DNA from 3 places in the Paenibacillus sp. S-38 genome. Region 1 is predicted to be linked to each of the others. Evidence: riboswitches for the same ligand, from Rfam matches in the RefSeq annotation. Region 1 holds a riboswitch; each other region holds the start of a gene.
What was found. Region 1 has a riboswitch for cyclic di-AMP ahead of ACP26L_RS11950 (hypothetical protein). Riboswitches for the same ligand answer to the same signal wherever they lie in the genome.
Positions count from the first base shown of each region.

Region 2: it holds a riboswitch for cyclic di-AMP, as region 1 does, so the genes downstream of both, ACP26L_RS32915 (stalk domain-containing protein) here and ACP26L_RS11950 (hypothetical protein) in region 1, are expected to answer to the same signal.
Region 3: it holds a riboswitch for cyclic di-AMP, as region 1 does, so the genes downstream of both, ACP26L_RS09075 (APC family permease) here and ACP26L_RS11950 (hypothetical protein) in region 1, are expected to answer to the same signal.

Region 1 is NZ_CP187970.1:2,594,583-2,599,075, forward strand. It holds gene ACP26L_RS11940 (AraC family transcriptional regulator) at 1-312, shown strand, start outside; gene ACP26L_RS11945 (serine hydrolase domain-containing protein) at 577-1,563, shown strand; cyclic di-AMP (ydaO/yuaA leader) riboswitch at 1,936-2,077, shown strand; gene ACP26L_RS11950 (hypothetical protein) at 2,240-2,566, shown strand; gene ACP26L_RS11955 (hypothetical protein) at 2,590-2,832, shown strand; gene ACP26L_RS11960 (ArsR/SmtB family transcription factor) at 3,406-4,323, opposite strand.
Region 2 is NZ_CP187970.1:7,556,592-7,561,084, forward strand. It holds gene purK (5-(carboxyamino)imidazole ribonucleotide synthase) at 1-685, opposite strand, end outside; gene purE (5-(carboxyamino)imidazole ribonucleotide mutase) at 682-1,167, opposite strand; purine riboswitch at 1,345-1,447, opposite strand; gene ACP26L_RS32910 (DUF6483 family protein) at 1,582-2,274, opposite strand; cyclic di-AMP (ydaO/yuaA leader) riboswitch at 2,449-2,627, shown strand; gene ACP26L_RS32915 (stalk domain-containing protein) at 2,679-3,521, shown strand; gene ACP26L_RS32920 (polysaccharide deacetylase family protein) at 3,682-4,383, shown strand.
Region 3 is NZ_CP187970.1:1,903,460-1,907,952, reverse strand. It holds gene ACP26L_RS09080 (family 14 glycosylhydrolase) at 1-1,215, shown strand, start outside; cyclic di-AMP (ydaO/yuaA leader) riboswitch at 1,457-1,621, shown strand; gene ACP26L_RS09075 (APC family permease) at 1,790-3,616, shown strand; gene ACP26L_RS09070 (DMT family transporter) at 3,873-4,493, shown strand, end outside.

The DNA.
Region 1 (4,493 bases):
GTCTTCACGATGCTCTTCAGCGGAGGCCTGATTCCAACTTACCTTGTCGTCAAGGAGACGGGAATGCTGAACTCCGTCTGGGCGCTGATCCTGCCCGGTGTGGTGCCGATCTTCAACGTGCTGCTCATGCTGAACTTCTTCCGGGGACTGCCGAAGGAGCTTGAGGAGGCCGCGCTGTCCGTGAAGGAGGTGGCGGCCGAGACGGGATACCCCGATGACAAATATTTTATGCGCCTGTTCCGGCACCACACGAATATGACCCCGACGCAGTATCGCAATGCTTATCACAAAACGTTTATGAACAATGTGTAGATACGGCAGATACCACCCGGAAGGGGTGGTATTTTGTTTTTCATCTAAGAATTTGAATCTCACCAGCGTTCATCCTGCTGTATCCTCAAAAATAGGATAGTAAATTAATTCCAATAGTGATATCATAACAATATCATAGCGAAATTGAGGTGTCCGCAGATGCATCAAGTGATAGAAGAATGCTTGACACAAAAAGGCGTTCAGCGCTGGGCCCGTCGGCCGGCACATCAAGTCACGGTCGGGATTCTTCATCCCTCCGGCCGAATGATATGGACGGGTGAGAGAGCATCCGAGGAAGCATCCGAGGGATCCGACCGTCCGAAGCGGATCTATGAGATCGGCTCCATTACCAAAACCATGACCGGCTTGCTGCTGGCCGCCGGGGAGATCGAGGGGGTATGGAGACGTTCCGACCGGCTGTCGGATTTGCTTCCGGACCTCTCTTCAAGTCCATTCGCCAATCAAAAGACGCTGCTCCATCTCGTTACCCATACTGCCGGCCTGCCGGATGTACCGGGCAATTTCAAAGCCGCCATCACGGACCGGCTCAATCCGTACGCCAACTATGATGAGACGCGATTGATCGAAGCCGTTCTGGCGGAGAAACCGGCGGAGCACAGCAGGCACCGGTATTCCAACTACGGCTTTGGCCTGCTGGGGTGGCTGCTCAGCAAGCGGCTCGGCATGAAGCTCCACGAGGCCTTGAACCGGTACGTGTTCCACCCCCTTGGCATGCCGGATACTGCTGCAGGCAGCGGACCGAACACACAGGGGCAGCTCCTGCCGGTGTACAGTTCGGGGGGGAAACCGCGGAAGCATTGGGACTTCCAGGATGCCCTGGGGGGCGCCGGGGCGGTGCGCTCGACGATAACCGATATGCTGAATTATTTGGAAGCTCATCTAACCCCCGCCTCCTCTGCGGCGGATTCAGCGATGTTGAGTTCGGCCGTGGAAGAGTCCTTAAGCGAGCATGCTGCCATTATGCCCGGCAGAGGGATTGGGATCGGCTACGCCTGGATGAGATACAGGGAGAAGGACGGAACGGTCACGCATTGGCACAATGGGGGAACCTATGGCTCAAGCTCCTTTATTGCCTTGAATCGGGCCAAAGGAGTGGGCTTCGTCATCTTATCGAACAACGGTCCTTCACTGCTCGGCCAATTGGCGCCCCTGCTGGGGCTCCGGCTGATGTCCGTCGATGAATTGGCCTCCCGATTAACGAAGAAGCTGTTGGCCGCAAGCAGCGGGTAGTCCGAGGGGCACAACTTGCGGCTCGACCCGGGAGGGCTTGTGAGAAACCAGGTAGACTAAAACCGGGTGAGATGAACCGGGAGGGATGAAGCGCGGCGGCGCTGAAAAAAGAACGGACGAAATGCCGTATAAGGCCGCGGCTGCGGTGGAATCCCATGGCCCGGGCAGCTGGCCTGGCTGCGTTGGGCGCTCGGGGGAGCGCCTCGCAGCAGTAACCGCCTTCCGGAGAAGCCGGGGAGGCGGCTGGGCCGGATGTTCCCGCACGGAGGCGGTGTAATCCGCCTTATCGTTCGAGTAGGGGGGCGCGGACGGAGCGGTATATCATGGAAAATGGGGATGAAAGCCTTGACGGAAGCTCCAACGGCCCGGTATGATTAACCTGCGCTTAATTGCCGGGCCGGTTGGTCTCGGGAAGCGGGGGAACCAAGTTTTTGGGGCGTATCATGTGATCATGTAGGGGACCATCTACCCCGAGCCCGACAGCTAACCTCGTCAGCGGAAGATGGGTCGGAGCCATATTCAGCTCGTAATGAATGACCCGCAGCCACGGGTCTTTTTTTGTTCATACGGGGCCCATGGATAGACGCCGGTCGGAAGCCAGTCTTCCGCCCGCGACATGGGTCTGTTTGGCGTGCACCACATGCCGTGAACCGGAAGGAAAAGGGGAGGATGTCTCATGATGCAGCGCATCACCAGCAGCAGTCTGCAGGAACTGAGCAGGGAACAGCAGGAGAGGCTGCGCCGGCAGTGGACGCCGCAGGAAGGAGACTACATGGCGATTGGAGATCACGAAGAGATGGTGTATTACCTCAACGGCGTGGACTCGGTCAAAGCGCTGCCTCTCTTGACGATCGGGGAGATGATCGCCTATTTGAACGCGCAGGGAGGTCCCGTGGAGATTCGTGAAGCGTCCGGGAACTGGAGCGTGCGGGCCGGAGGAGAAGAATCTCGGTCGCCTGAGCTGTGCCAGGCCCTGTGGGAAGCGGTCAAGCGGGTGCTCTGAGGGCTTCTGAGGAAGATGGGAGGATGGCACCGGACCAGTTGATCTGGCCGAATCCCTATCTCACGCAGTCCATACGGGGACAGATGCAGGGAAGCACGACTGCCGGACGGATGGTCGCAGCTGCCACTGCTGCAGGCGGAACAGATCCGCTGTTCGCCCCAGGCGGCCGCGATCCGCGGCCTGCAGTTCGTGCCGGAAGGTATGCGATTCCGCCTCACCCTACGGTTACCGAGCGTTTCGGCACGGCGCCAAAGCGTTCGTTTTAAAAATAGCGGATGTGCGGTGTCTTATTGGGGGATTTCCCGGCATTTCCCGAAACATAGCGGAATTCAAATGCCTTATCAGGGGAAAAGGGACTTGGAATCCGCGCCCGTCCCTGGAATAGCTCATCTGAGTTCCTTTATTTCTGGTGGGTACCATCGAAAAGTGGGAATAACGCACCGTACTTCCTCTATTTATATAGACAGCTTGCGCGTCAGCAGGATAATGTTATCAATTCCATAATGTGAACAAAGCCGTGCAGGAGAAAGCATCTGCACGGCTTTTTGGCGATGCGCCGCCCAGCGTGCGGTGCTGGCCGCGGAACGCCGGGGCCCTGCCGGTTGGATGATGCCGCGCTGCTGTCAGGTGGGGCGCGCAACTTCGCGGGGCGGAGGAACCCTGGGCGGCGGTTCGGGTGAGCGGTGCCGCCCGGATCCCCTTATTCGTCAGCTCCACACGGTGCCGCGCTTTCACCCCGAATCTATCAACCTCGTCGTCTGCAAGGGGTCTTACATATTGGAAAATCTCATCTTGAGGGGGGCTCCCCTGCGAAGCGCTGCCCGCAAAGCCGCCTTCCGCTAAGCTTCGTAACGGATCCGGACCTCAATCTCCTGGTCATAATGGCCGAAGTGCCGGCCAAAGAGGCTGACGCCGCCGGGATGCTCGGCCGTCTCGGGGCAGGCGATGCGAAAGAGAAGATCTTCCCCGGTTCCAATGGCAAGGTCCGCGGAAGTCAGTCCGGACAGCCGGACCCCGTCGAGATAGGTGCCGCGTTCGTCTATGGTGACCGTCTTCAGCAGACCGTGCTGCGTCCCGAGATTCCACCACTTCGGCGTATGGACGCCGGGCGTGCTGCCGAAGTCTCCGGGACAGGTCCAGGTGCCGAGCACCGTGTCCACCAGCGAGAAGGTGATATCGGAAGGCCAGTGCTCGTTATAGCCGGGCGCTTCGGAGCAGATCTCGAGCGACAGGGAGAAGCTGCGGACGGTTTGTCTGCCGACGAGATAGTTCGGGATGCGGTATTCGATGAAGCCGGAGGCGAACCAGAGATGCTTCGCCTTCACGTGCTCCGGGTCGGAAAAATACCGGGGGTCGTCCACCATGCCAATGACACCGGACTCCGAGGCTAGGCCGCAGGTCGGTTTCACGCTGCAGCGCTCGTACTGGCCGACAGGGATCGAGACGGCATAGCCGTTGCGTTCCTCCTGCTCCGGCTGCGGCTCCGGGCTCTTCAGCTGGAGCACGATGGAGTCCGGGATGAGATAGCAGACCTTGCGCCGGCCCCGGGTGCCGGAGATACTCTCCGTTCCAACGATCCCGTTCTCCTCCAGCTTCTGAATGTGTTTGGTGATAATGGCGGAAGAGAGCTCGAGCGTATCCGCCAGCTCCTTGATGTTCATCGGCTGCATGCCAAGCAGCTCAATCATCCGCACACGGGTCTCGGAGCCGAAGCATTCGAGCAGGGACATATGACGGCTGTTCACGGGAATGTTCATGTAGGGTAAGCCTTTCGGGTGTGATTTTGACACGAGCACGGTCCTTCAAGGACAGCAAAGCCTCTAATCATCTTTTATTATATTCCTCAAAAGTTAATTAATCAACTTTTGGTTGACGTATTCGGAGGATGGAAGGCATAATAGGGGTGTGAAAACGTTATAAACTGTTA
Region 2 (4,493 bases), 3.2 Mb from region 1:
CATGAATGTTCTCCGCCGGAGGAAAAGCCTTCACTTCGCCCCGCGGGCTTCTCGCCGCGATCACGGAGATCTCCCGCTCGAAGCGGATGAACTGCTCGAGCACGAGCTCCGTCTTAGCCCGGCTCAGCGTCACGTATGCCTCTTCGACTTCGTCCAGCGACCGGATAACCCACTGGCCTTTGCCGTCGTAGCCGCCGGTTGCTGTCTTCAGCACGCAGGGCGTGCCGAAGCGCTCCACGGCCTCCCGAAGCTCCGCGGCGCTGGTCACTTCCGCATACGGCGCCACCTTGACGCCTGCGGCTTCAATGGCACGTTTCTCGCGCAGCCGGTGCTGCGTCGTGTAGAGCAGTTTGCTGCCCTGCGGTACGTAGGACTCCCGCATGAGCAGCTCCGTTACGCCGGCATCGACGTTCTCGAATTCGTAGGTGATAACGTCGGCCTCTTCCGCAAGAATTCGTGCGGCCGCCGCGTCGTCGTACGCCGCCACGATCTGGCGGTCCGCCACCTGGCCGCACGGCGCATCCGGCGTAGGGTCCAGCGTCACGAAACGATAGCCCATCGCCTTGCCGGCCAGCGCCAGCATTCGTCCGAGCTGGCCTCCGCCAAGCACGCCGATTACGGATCCGGGTGGGGTCACTTGCTGCGGGTCGTACGCCCGGTTCTTGTCCGCTTCCTTCATGGTCATTCCAGCACGCTGCTTTCCATGACAGACTTCGCAATGCGTTCGCGGCGCTCCGTTACCCGCTGCTGGATTCCGCTGTCGAAGGCGCCGAGAATCTGCGCCGCGAGCAGGCCGGCATTGGTTGCGCCCGCTTGTCCGATCGCTACCGTCGCTACTGGAATTCCGCCCGGCATCTGCACGATCGACAGCAGAGAATCCAGCCCGTTCAGGGTCGACGTCTTCACAGGCACGCCGATAACCGGCAGAACGGTCTTTGAGGCGACCATACCCGGCAGATGTGCCGCACCGCCGGCGCCTGCGATGATGACCTTCAGTCCGCGCTCAGCCGCCGTTTCGGCATATTCGAACATCAGGTCCGGTGTCCGGTGGGCCGATACCACCTTCTTCTCGTATGCAACCCCGAGTTCATCGAGCACGTCGCACGCTTTCTTCATCGTTTCCCAGTCCGACTGGCTTCCCATGATGACTCCAACAAGAACCGACATTCAGGTACCCTCCATATGCTTGCTTTTCAATACATTTATGCAATCAAGGCCATATAAAACAAAACGTCCTTCCAGATAGAAGCTGCACATGCTCAAAAAAGCTGTTCAGTCTATGAGTAAGGACGACAAGAAGACTCCTAAGCGCAAGTTAAGGCCAGACACCTGCCGTGCCGACCTTCTTCATCAACGCTTACTCGTAGTCCAAAAATTTAAGGTTTTCGGGTAGAAACTATTCGGGCCATATTCCCGACATTATACGAGATTATTCGAATGTCATACGTATTTTTTCCAAGCTAATGATCTCTTTCAGTTTATCGGCTTTCACACAGGATGTCAACTCAAAAAGGCGAACATTTTTGTTTTCGATGTGATAATAGTTCGTATTTGCAGTTATCCATTTTATGTAATTTCCTGTTATTGGCTATCTGCTATTTTCAATTGCCTGAGCGTCCGCAGGCCTTCCTCAGCCTCTTCCGACGACAAGCCGCCTGCCTGCAGCAGGGCATCCTCCAGAAGCACCCACCGTTCGTACATTCGGATCCCTTCTTCTGCGGCGGCTCTCCACTCCAGCTCCCGCTGCCCGCCCTTTAACTCCTCTAGTCGATAAAACAAGGCATCCTCCGCCCAGGCATAGCTGCCCTGCTCCTCGTAATATCCGACAACCCTCGACAGGATCCCCTCACTCAACCCTGCTCGCCCCGTGATGTTCAGCGCCTCTTGAATTCGTCTGTTGAATTCTTCTCTCAGCTCGCCGAGGGCATCGTATTCGCGTCCGATCAGCAGGATCTCGAGGGATTTCTGTGCCGTCCGTCTGGCAGCCGTTTCATTCCCACTTTCCCGCTCCAGATCCGCCTGCGCTTTCATGAGATCCCCCATCGCCAGTACTTTGGCTGAGTCCAGTTCCCCATCCTTGGACAGCAGCGCAACCAGGTCCTTCACCGACAGCGCTCCGATCAGCTTGGAGCCTAGTCCCAGCATCTCCTTCATCGCCTGCTGCAGCAGTTCCATGGCCTCCTCCAGCCGTCTGTTACGGGCTAACTGCATCACGCGGCCAACCATCCCCCCTGCCTGCTCGATCATCCGTAGAATATAATCTCTTTGATACATACTTTCCCCTCTCTCACCCGCTGCTTTTCCAGCTTTTGATCTGCTTCCGCCAATGGTTCTCCGCATCATTTTATCCATTGTAACCCACATGCCCGCTGGGGTTAAGCCCCCGTGTCAATTATAGGAAGGGACTGGATGATTTTATCCATTGCCCCTCACTTTTAACGTGTGGTACGCTCTTAGAAGCCGAATCGCGCATGTATTTAGATGTACGTACGGGGGACGCATCACATGGGGTGAATGCACCGGCTGTCTGCCGCTGGCACTACTGCAGCGGAGCGGGCACCATGCTAGGGAACCAACCTTCTTCCCGAACCCGACAACTAACCTCGGAGGCTATGATCGACAACTGACGGCGGATTCTTGATCTCGCCGGACAGGTGCAACGATATGGAGGGATCCAGTTGAAAAGTCGCATCACGTCCATGCTGAAGGCATGTCTATTGACGCTGCCCGCAGCCGCAATTCTTGTATTCGCCAGTCCTGCACAGGCCGAGACCGTTCGGCTCGCCGAGGATATCAAGGTGCAGGTAAATGACAGCCTCTTGCAATTCTCGAATGCCCAGCCTTTCCTTGACGAGAACCATAAGCTTCAGGTTCCGGCCAGGGACATCGCTGACAAGCTGGGATACCAGCTTCAGTGGGAGCATGCCGGCGCTCAGATGAAGATCACCCTGAGCAGCACCACTACCACCGTTGTTTTTACCACAGGTGACCCTAACATTACAGTCAACGGCCAGCCTTCCGTTCAGGAAGCAGCTGCCAAGCTTGTAGACGGGCAAACCTACGTCCCTTTCCGGCTGCTTGCCGACTCCTTCGGCATTCAGACCCAGTGGGACAACCTGAACCGCATCGCCATTCTTGGAGTGGATGGTCAATACCATGCTCCAGCTTGGTACCGCCCCACGAAGATCGCTCCTCTCTATACGATGACGATCGAAGCCAGCGCTTCTGCCTATACAGCAGTCGCAGGGGAGAACGGCACGTTCGCAGCGAGAGACTACATGGGTAATCCTCTGAAGCTGGGGACGATTGCCGTAGATCCTGCTGTCATCCCTCTGGGGTCTAAGGTATTTATTGAAGGCTACGCGCACGACGGCCTTCCGGCTGGAGGCATGTACGCCGTTGCAACGGATATCGGTGGATCCGTGAAGGGGAACAAGATTGATATCTTTATGCCCGATGGGCGCCAAGCCGCATTGAAGTTCGGTATTCAGAACGTGAAGGTTCATGTGCTTGGCACGTAAAAACGGCGCTCCTAAAAAAGCAGGTCTCTTCATCGAGGCGCTCGGCCCTAAGCCGGCTGCCTCGATGGGAGGCCTGCTTTTTTTTGGCCTCTGCTTCCGGTGTATAGGTACGCCTTACCGGTCGAACCCTAAGCATGATCATGTGACGGAGGTGACCGACATGAATCAAGGTATCCGCAAGCTTCTGCTGTGTGTCCTAACATCGTTTTGTTTGACCGGTGCAGGCGTTCCTGCTCCGCGGCCCAGCGAGGTGGTTTGGAACGTGGAGACCGATCAGAAACTCATTGCCTTGACGTTCGACGACGGCCCCAACCCGGTCTATACGCCTCAGATTCTCGACCTGCTTCATGAGTATGGTGCCAAGGGGACGTTCTTCGTGATCGGCAAGCGGGTCCAGTTATATCCCGCCATCGCCATTCGTGAAGTGAATGAGGGACATGAAATCGCCAATCATACGTTTGACCATCATTTCCTCAAACACTATCCTGCCGAACAGCTTATTACGGAAATCCGCCAAACCCAAGAAGTCATTTTCGACATTACGGAGCAAATGCCGCATGTATTCCGGCCTCCCGGCGGTTTTTACAATGATGCTCTCCTCCAGTCCATGAAGGAAGACAAGCTTACGGTAGTCATGTGGTCCTGGTATCAGGATACAAAGGATTGGATGAAACCGGGTGCGGATAAAATCGTCTCCCAAGTGCTCAATAACGTGCACAACGGGGACATTGTACTCTTTCACGATCTTCAGGGGGATTGCAGCCAAACCGTTGAAGCACTCCGAAGCATTCTGCCGGAGCTGAAACAGCGCGGTTATGAGTTTGTTACCGTATCGGATTTGATCTCGCGAACCCGCAAATGAGCACAACAGCCGAGATCCCGACCATTTGTCCCAGGGGTCTTTTTGCTGTTCAGATACGAAAATGAAATAAGGCTTGGAAAGTTATCCACCTTCCAAGCCCGCAAATATTC
Region 3 (4,493 bases), 690 kb from region 1:
ACTATCCGCAGCGAAACCGGTTTCTACAACAAGGAAACCCTCTCTCCTTGGTGGAGCGGAACCGCAGCCCAATATGACGAGCTTTACGCTTCCTTCGCATCCAACTTCGGCGGCTACAAGGACATCATCGCCAAGATCTACCTGTCCGGCGGACCGGCGGGCGAGCTCCGCTTCCCGTCTTACAGCACGGCCGACGGGTGGTCTTACCCGAGCCGCGGCAAGCTGCAGGCGTACACGGATGCCGCCAAAGCCGACTTCCGCACCGCAATGCAGACCAAGTACGGCACGGTCGGCGCATTGAACACCGCTTGGGGCACCTCTCTCGCTTCGTTCGCCGACGTGAATCCGCCGAGCGACGGCGATAATTTCTTCACGAACGGCTATAAGTCGAACTACGGCAAAGACTTCCTTGCCTGGTACCAAGGCGTACTCGAGAAGCACGTAAAAGCGATCGGCGCCAAGGCCCACAGCCGCTTCGACTCCGTCTTCGGCGTGCCGGTCGGCGCGAAGATCTCCGGTGTGCACTGGCAGATGAACAACCCGACGATGCCGCACTCCGCGGAATACGGTGCAGGCTACTATAATTACAGCACGCTGCTCGACGCGTTCAAGACCGCCAAGCTGGACCTGACGTTCACGTGCCTTGAGATGACGGACGCCCAGGCCAATACCGCTCCTTACTACTCGGCTCCGAAGTCGCTTGTGATCCAGGTTGCCAATCTCGCGAACCAGAAGGGCATTCGACTCAACGGCGAGAACGCGCTGGCCATCGGGGATGCCGCACAGTACCAGAACGTGGCGGAGATGCTGTTCAACTACAATTTCTCGGGCTTCACCCTGCTTCGCATGTCCAGTCTCGTGAATGCGGACGGCAGCGCTACGTCCCTGCTGAATTCCTTCCGCGATGCTATTGCCATGACGCCGGCTGCTGTGACGTTTGTCGTCAAAGGCGCACCGGCCGCATCCGGTGATACGGTCTACGTGACCGGCTCCCGCTGGGAGATGGGCAACTGGACGACCGGCGTCTACCCGATCAAGCTGACGTACAACAGCACGACGGCTGACTGGAGAGGCACGGCTTACATCGGTTCCGGGCGCAGCTATGAGTTCAAGGCCATCGTCAAGAATTCCGCCGGCACCGTCACTTGGGAACCGGGCTCGAACAACGTGCTGACCGGCCCAACGGCAGCAAGCACCTATACAATCAATTGGTAAGACCTTAAGAGAGGATCCCGGCAGAAGTGGCTGCCTTGTTCCCCTCCCATTCATCCATGAAGCGGCAGAGCCCCAATCGGCTCTGCCGTTTTTTGTCACAGCGTAAAATAAAAACGGTCTAAGACACAAGGAGATGAATGCGGTACCATGGAACAAAAGCGCCCATGCTCCGGTTTTTTGGACGAATTCGGCGTTTTACACCGGCCGGCCAACGGGATTATGATCTGGATGTAATTTGCAACTCATATTCACGCTGAATTTCCGTAGAGGAAAACGGGGGAACCAATTCTGACGAAGCATTTCGTCACGGGGTGAATCGGCAGCACCATCACATGGCGCTGCTGTAGGGCGACTCTAAGCGCCCGAATCCGTCAGCTAACCTCGTAAGCGTACGTAGAGAAGGTGAGACTGCCGTGCCGGCTGCAGCCGCAGGGAGACCCCCCTGTGGTTTTTTGCTGTGCCCACATTTGCTGTCAACTGAAACTGTAGGAGGACGAATATCAAACGCAACGGACTGGGGTAATATAAAACTAATTTCCCGCGTGAGCAATTTTTATCATGGGTGGTGACCGGTATGCTTCTTTCCATTAAAAGATTTCTGATCGGACGTCCTTTAAAGTCCAATGAATTAGGGGAGCAAAAGCTGAACAAGCTGAAGGCCCTCGCCATTCTTTCCTCCGATGCCCTTTCGTCCGTAGCTTATGGGCCGGAGCAGATCCTGATCGTGCTGATGACCCTGGGGGCTGTGGCCTTCTGGTACTCCCTTCCGATTGCGGTTGGGGTGCTCATCCTGCTGACCGCGCTTATCCTGTCTTACAGGCAGATTATTTTTGCCTATCCCCACGGCGGAGGAGCTTATGTGGTATCGAAGGAAAACCTCGGTACCTACCCCGGCCTGATCGCCGGAGGCTCTCTGCTGGTCGATTATATCCTGACCGTAGCCGTCAGCGTATCCGCAGGGACGGATGCCATCACGTCCGCCTTCCCAAGCCTGCACACGCATACCGTTCTGATCGCGACCGTGTTCGTCATCTTCATCACGATCCTTAACCTTCGGGGTGTAACGGAATCCGCTTCGATCCTGGCTTATCCGGTCTATTTATTCGTACTCGCCTTATTCATCCTCATCGGAGTAGGCCTGCTGCATATATCCGCGGGAGAGGTCCCGGCAGGATTGCATGCCCCGCTGGGCACGCCCGTTGCGGGAATCAGCCTGTTTTTGCTGCTTCGGGCCTTTGCGTCGGGCAGCTCCGCCTTAACCGGGGTGGAAGCCATCTCGAACGCCATCCCGAACTTTCAGGATCCGGCGCCGAAGAATGCCGCCAAGACCTTGACCGCCATGGGGCTGCTGCTGGCCCTGCTGTTCTCCGGTATCGTCTACCTGGCTTACTACTACGGCGTAATGCCCCGGCCTGATGTAACGGTGGTCTCTGAAATCGCCGAAGTGACCTTCGGACGGAATTTCATGTACTACTTTATCCAGGGAACGACGGCTCTGATCCTTATTCTGGCCGCCAATACCGGCTACTCTGCGTTTCCGCTGCTAGCTGTGAATCTGGCCAAGGATAAGTTCATTCCGCGGATGTTCACCATCCGGGGAGACCGGCTCGGGTATTCCAACGGCATTATCATTCTGGGGGTTCTGTCCATTCTTCTGATCGTTGTCTTCAAAGGACAAACCGAACATCTCATCCCGCTCTATGCGGTCGGTGTATTCATTCCCTTCACGCTGTCCCAGACGGGAATGATGATGAAGTGGATCCGGGAAAAACCGGAAGGCTGGGCGGTCAAACTGCTGATTAACTCGGCTGGAGCCCTGATCAGCCTGCTCGTCACGATCATGTTCTTTTTGACGAAGTTCACGCAGATATGGCCGGTTCTGATCTTCCTTCCTCTGATCGTTTATTTGTTCTATCGGATTCGCAGGCACTACGAGGCTGTGGGAGACCAGCTGCGGCTTTCTACCTGTGAGCCTGCACTGACGGTTGAGGGCAATGTTATGATTCTGCCCGTAGCCGGCATGACTCATGTCGTGGAGAATTCGCTTAATTACGTAAAGTCGCTTCATCCGCACCAGATCATCGCTGTTCACGTTCCCTTTGAGAGAGAAGAAGAGGCGGAGTTCGAGGAAAAGTGGAAGAAATGGCAGCCGGACGTCAGACTGGTCAGCCTGCACTCCCCCTACAGGAGCATTATCCACCCGCTGACCAAATTCATTGATACCGTGCAGCGCAAAGCAGCCGAATCCAATTATCAGGTGACCGTTGTCATTCCGCAGTTCATTCCGAAGAAAGGCTGGCACAACATCCTGCACAACCAGTCTTCTCTACTGATCCGAGCCCATCTGCTGTACCGCCGCAACGTCATTGTAACCACCGTACCTTATCATCTTCAAAAATAACCAAGATCACCACTCTGCAAATAGGCCGGGACCCGGAATCCCGGCCTTCTCCTGTCGAACAGCCAAGGCACCGGTGCTGATTCCGCTCCCTCCTTGTGAATCCCTCCGGAATCCTGTACCCTGGGAGGATAGTAAGGAGTACGCGACCATGTCTGACTCAACCAAGCTGCCTAACCAAACAAACCATACAACAGAATCTGCCCCAGCCGGCGGACCCGACCGGTCCCCGACCTCACGCGCGGCTTCGAGAGCCGCGATGTACCGCATGGTTGCGGCGATGGCGATCTTCGGCTCGGTCGGCTTCGCCGCAGGCCGGACCGGGCTGCAGTCCTTCGAGCTCGTCTTCGTGCGCTGCATCTGTGCGGTGCCGATCCTCGGGGCCGGCTGGCTGCTCTCCGGCCAATTCCGCCGCGAGTCCTGGGCGCTCCGGGAGATGCTGCTCGTTCTCATGAGCGGCGTATGCCTCGTCGGCAACTGGGTCTTCCTGTTCCGCGCCTTCGAAACGGTGCCGGTCACCGTCACCATCTCGGTCTATTACCTGGCCCCGGTCTTCGTGCTGCTGCTCGGCAGCCTGCTCTTCCGGGAGCCCCTCAGGATGTCCTCCGCCGTATCGGTCATCGTCTGTACCGCGGGTACGGCGCTGGTCTCCGGCATCGGCTCGGGCCCGCAGCAGGGGCTGCTCTCCGCCGGCCTCCTCTGGGCCCTGCTGGCCGCACTGCTGTACGCGCTGGTCACGCTGCTCGGCAAAGGCATCCGCAGGATGAGCCCCTATGCCGTCGCCATGCTCCAGACGTCGGTCGGTGTTCTGCTGCTGCCCCCGTTCGTGCACTTCTCAGCCTTCCATGGACTCGGGACCGGCCAGTGGCTGTGGATTGCC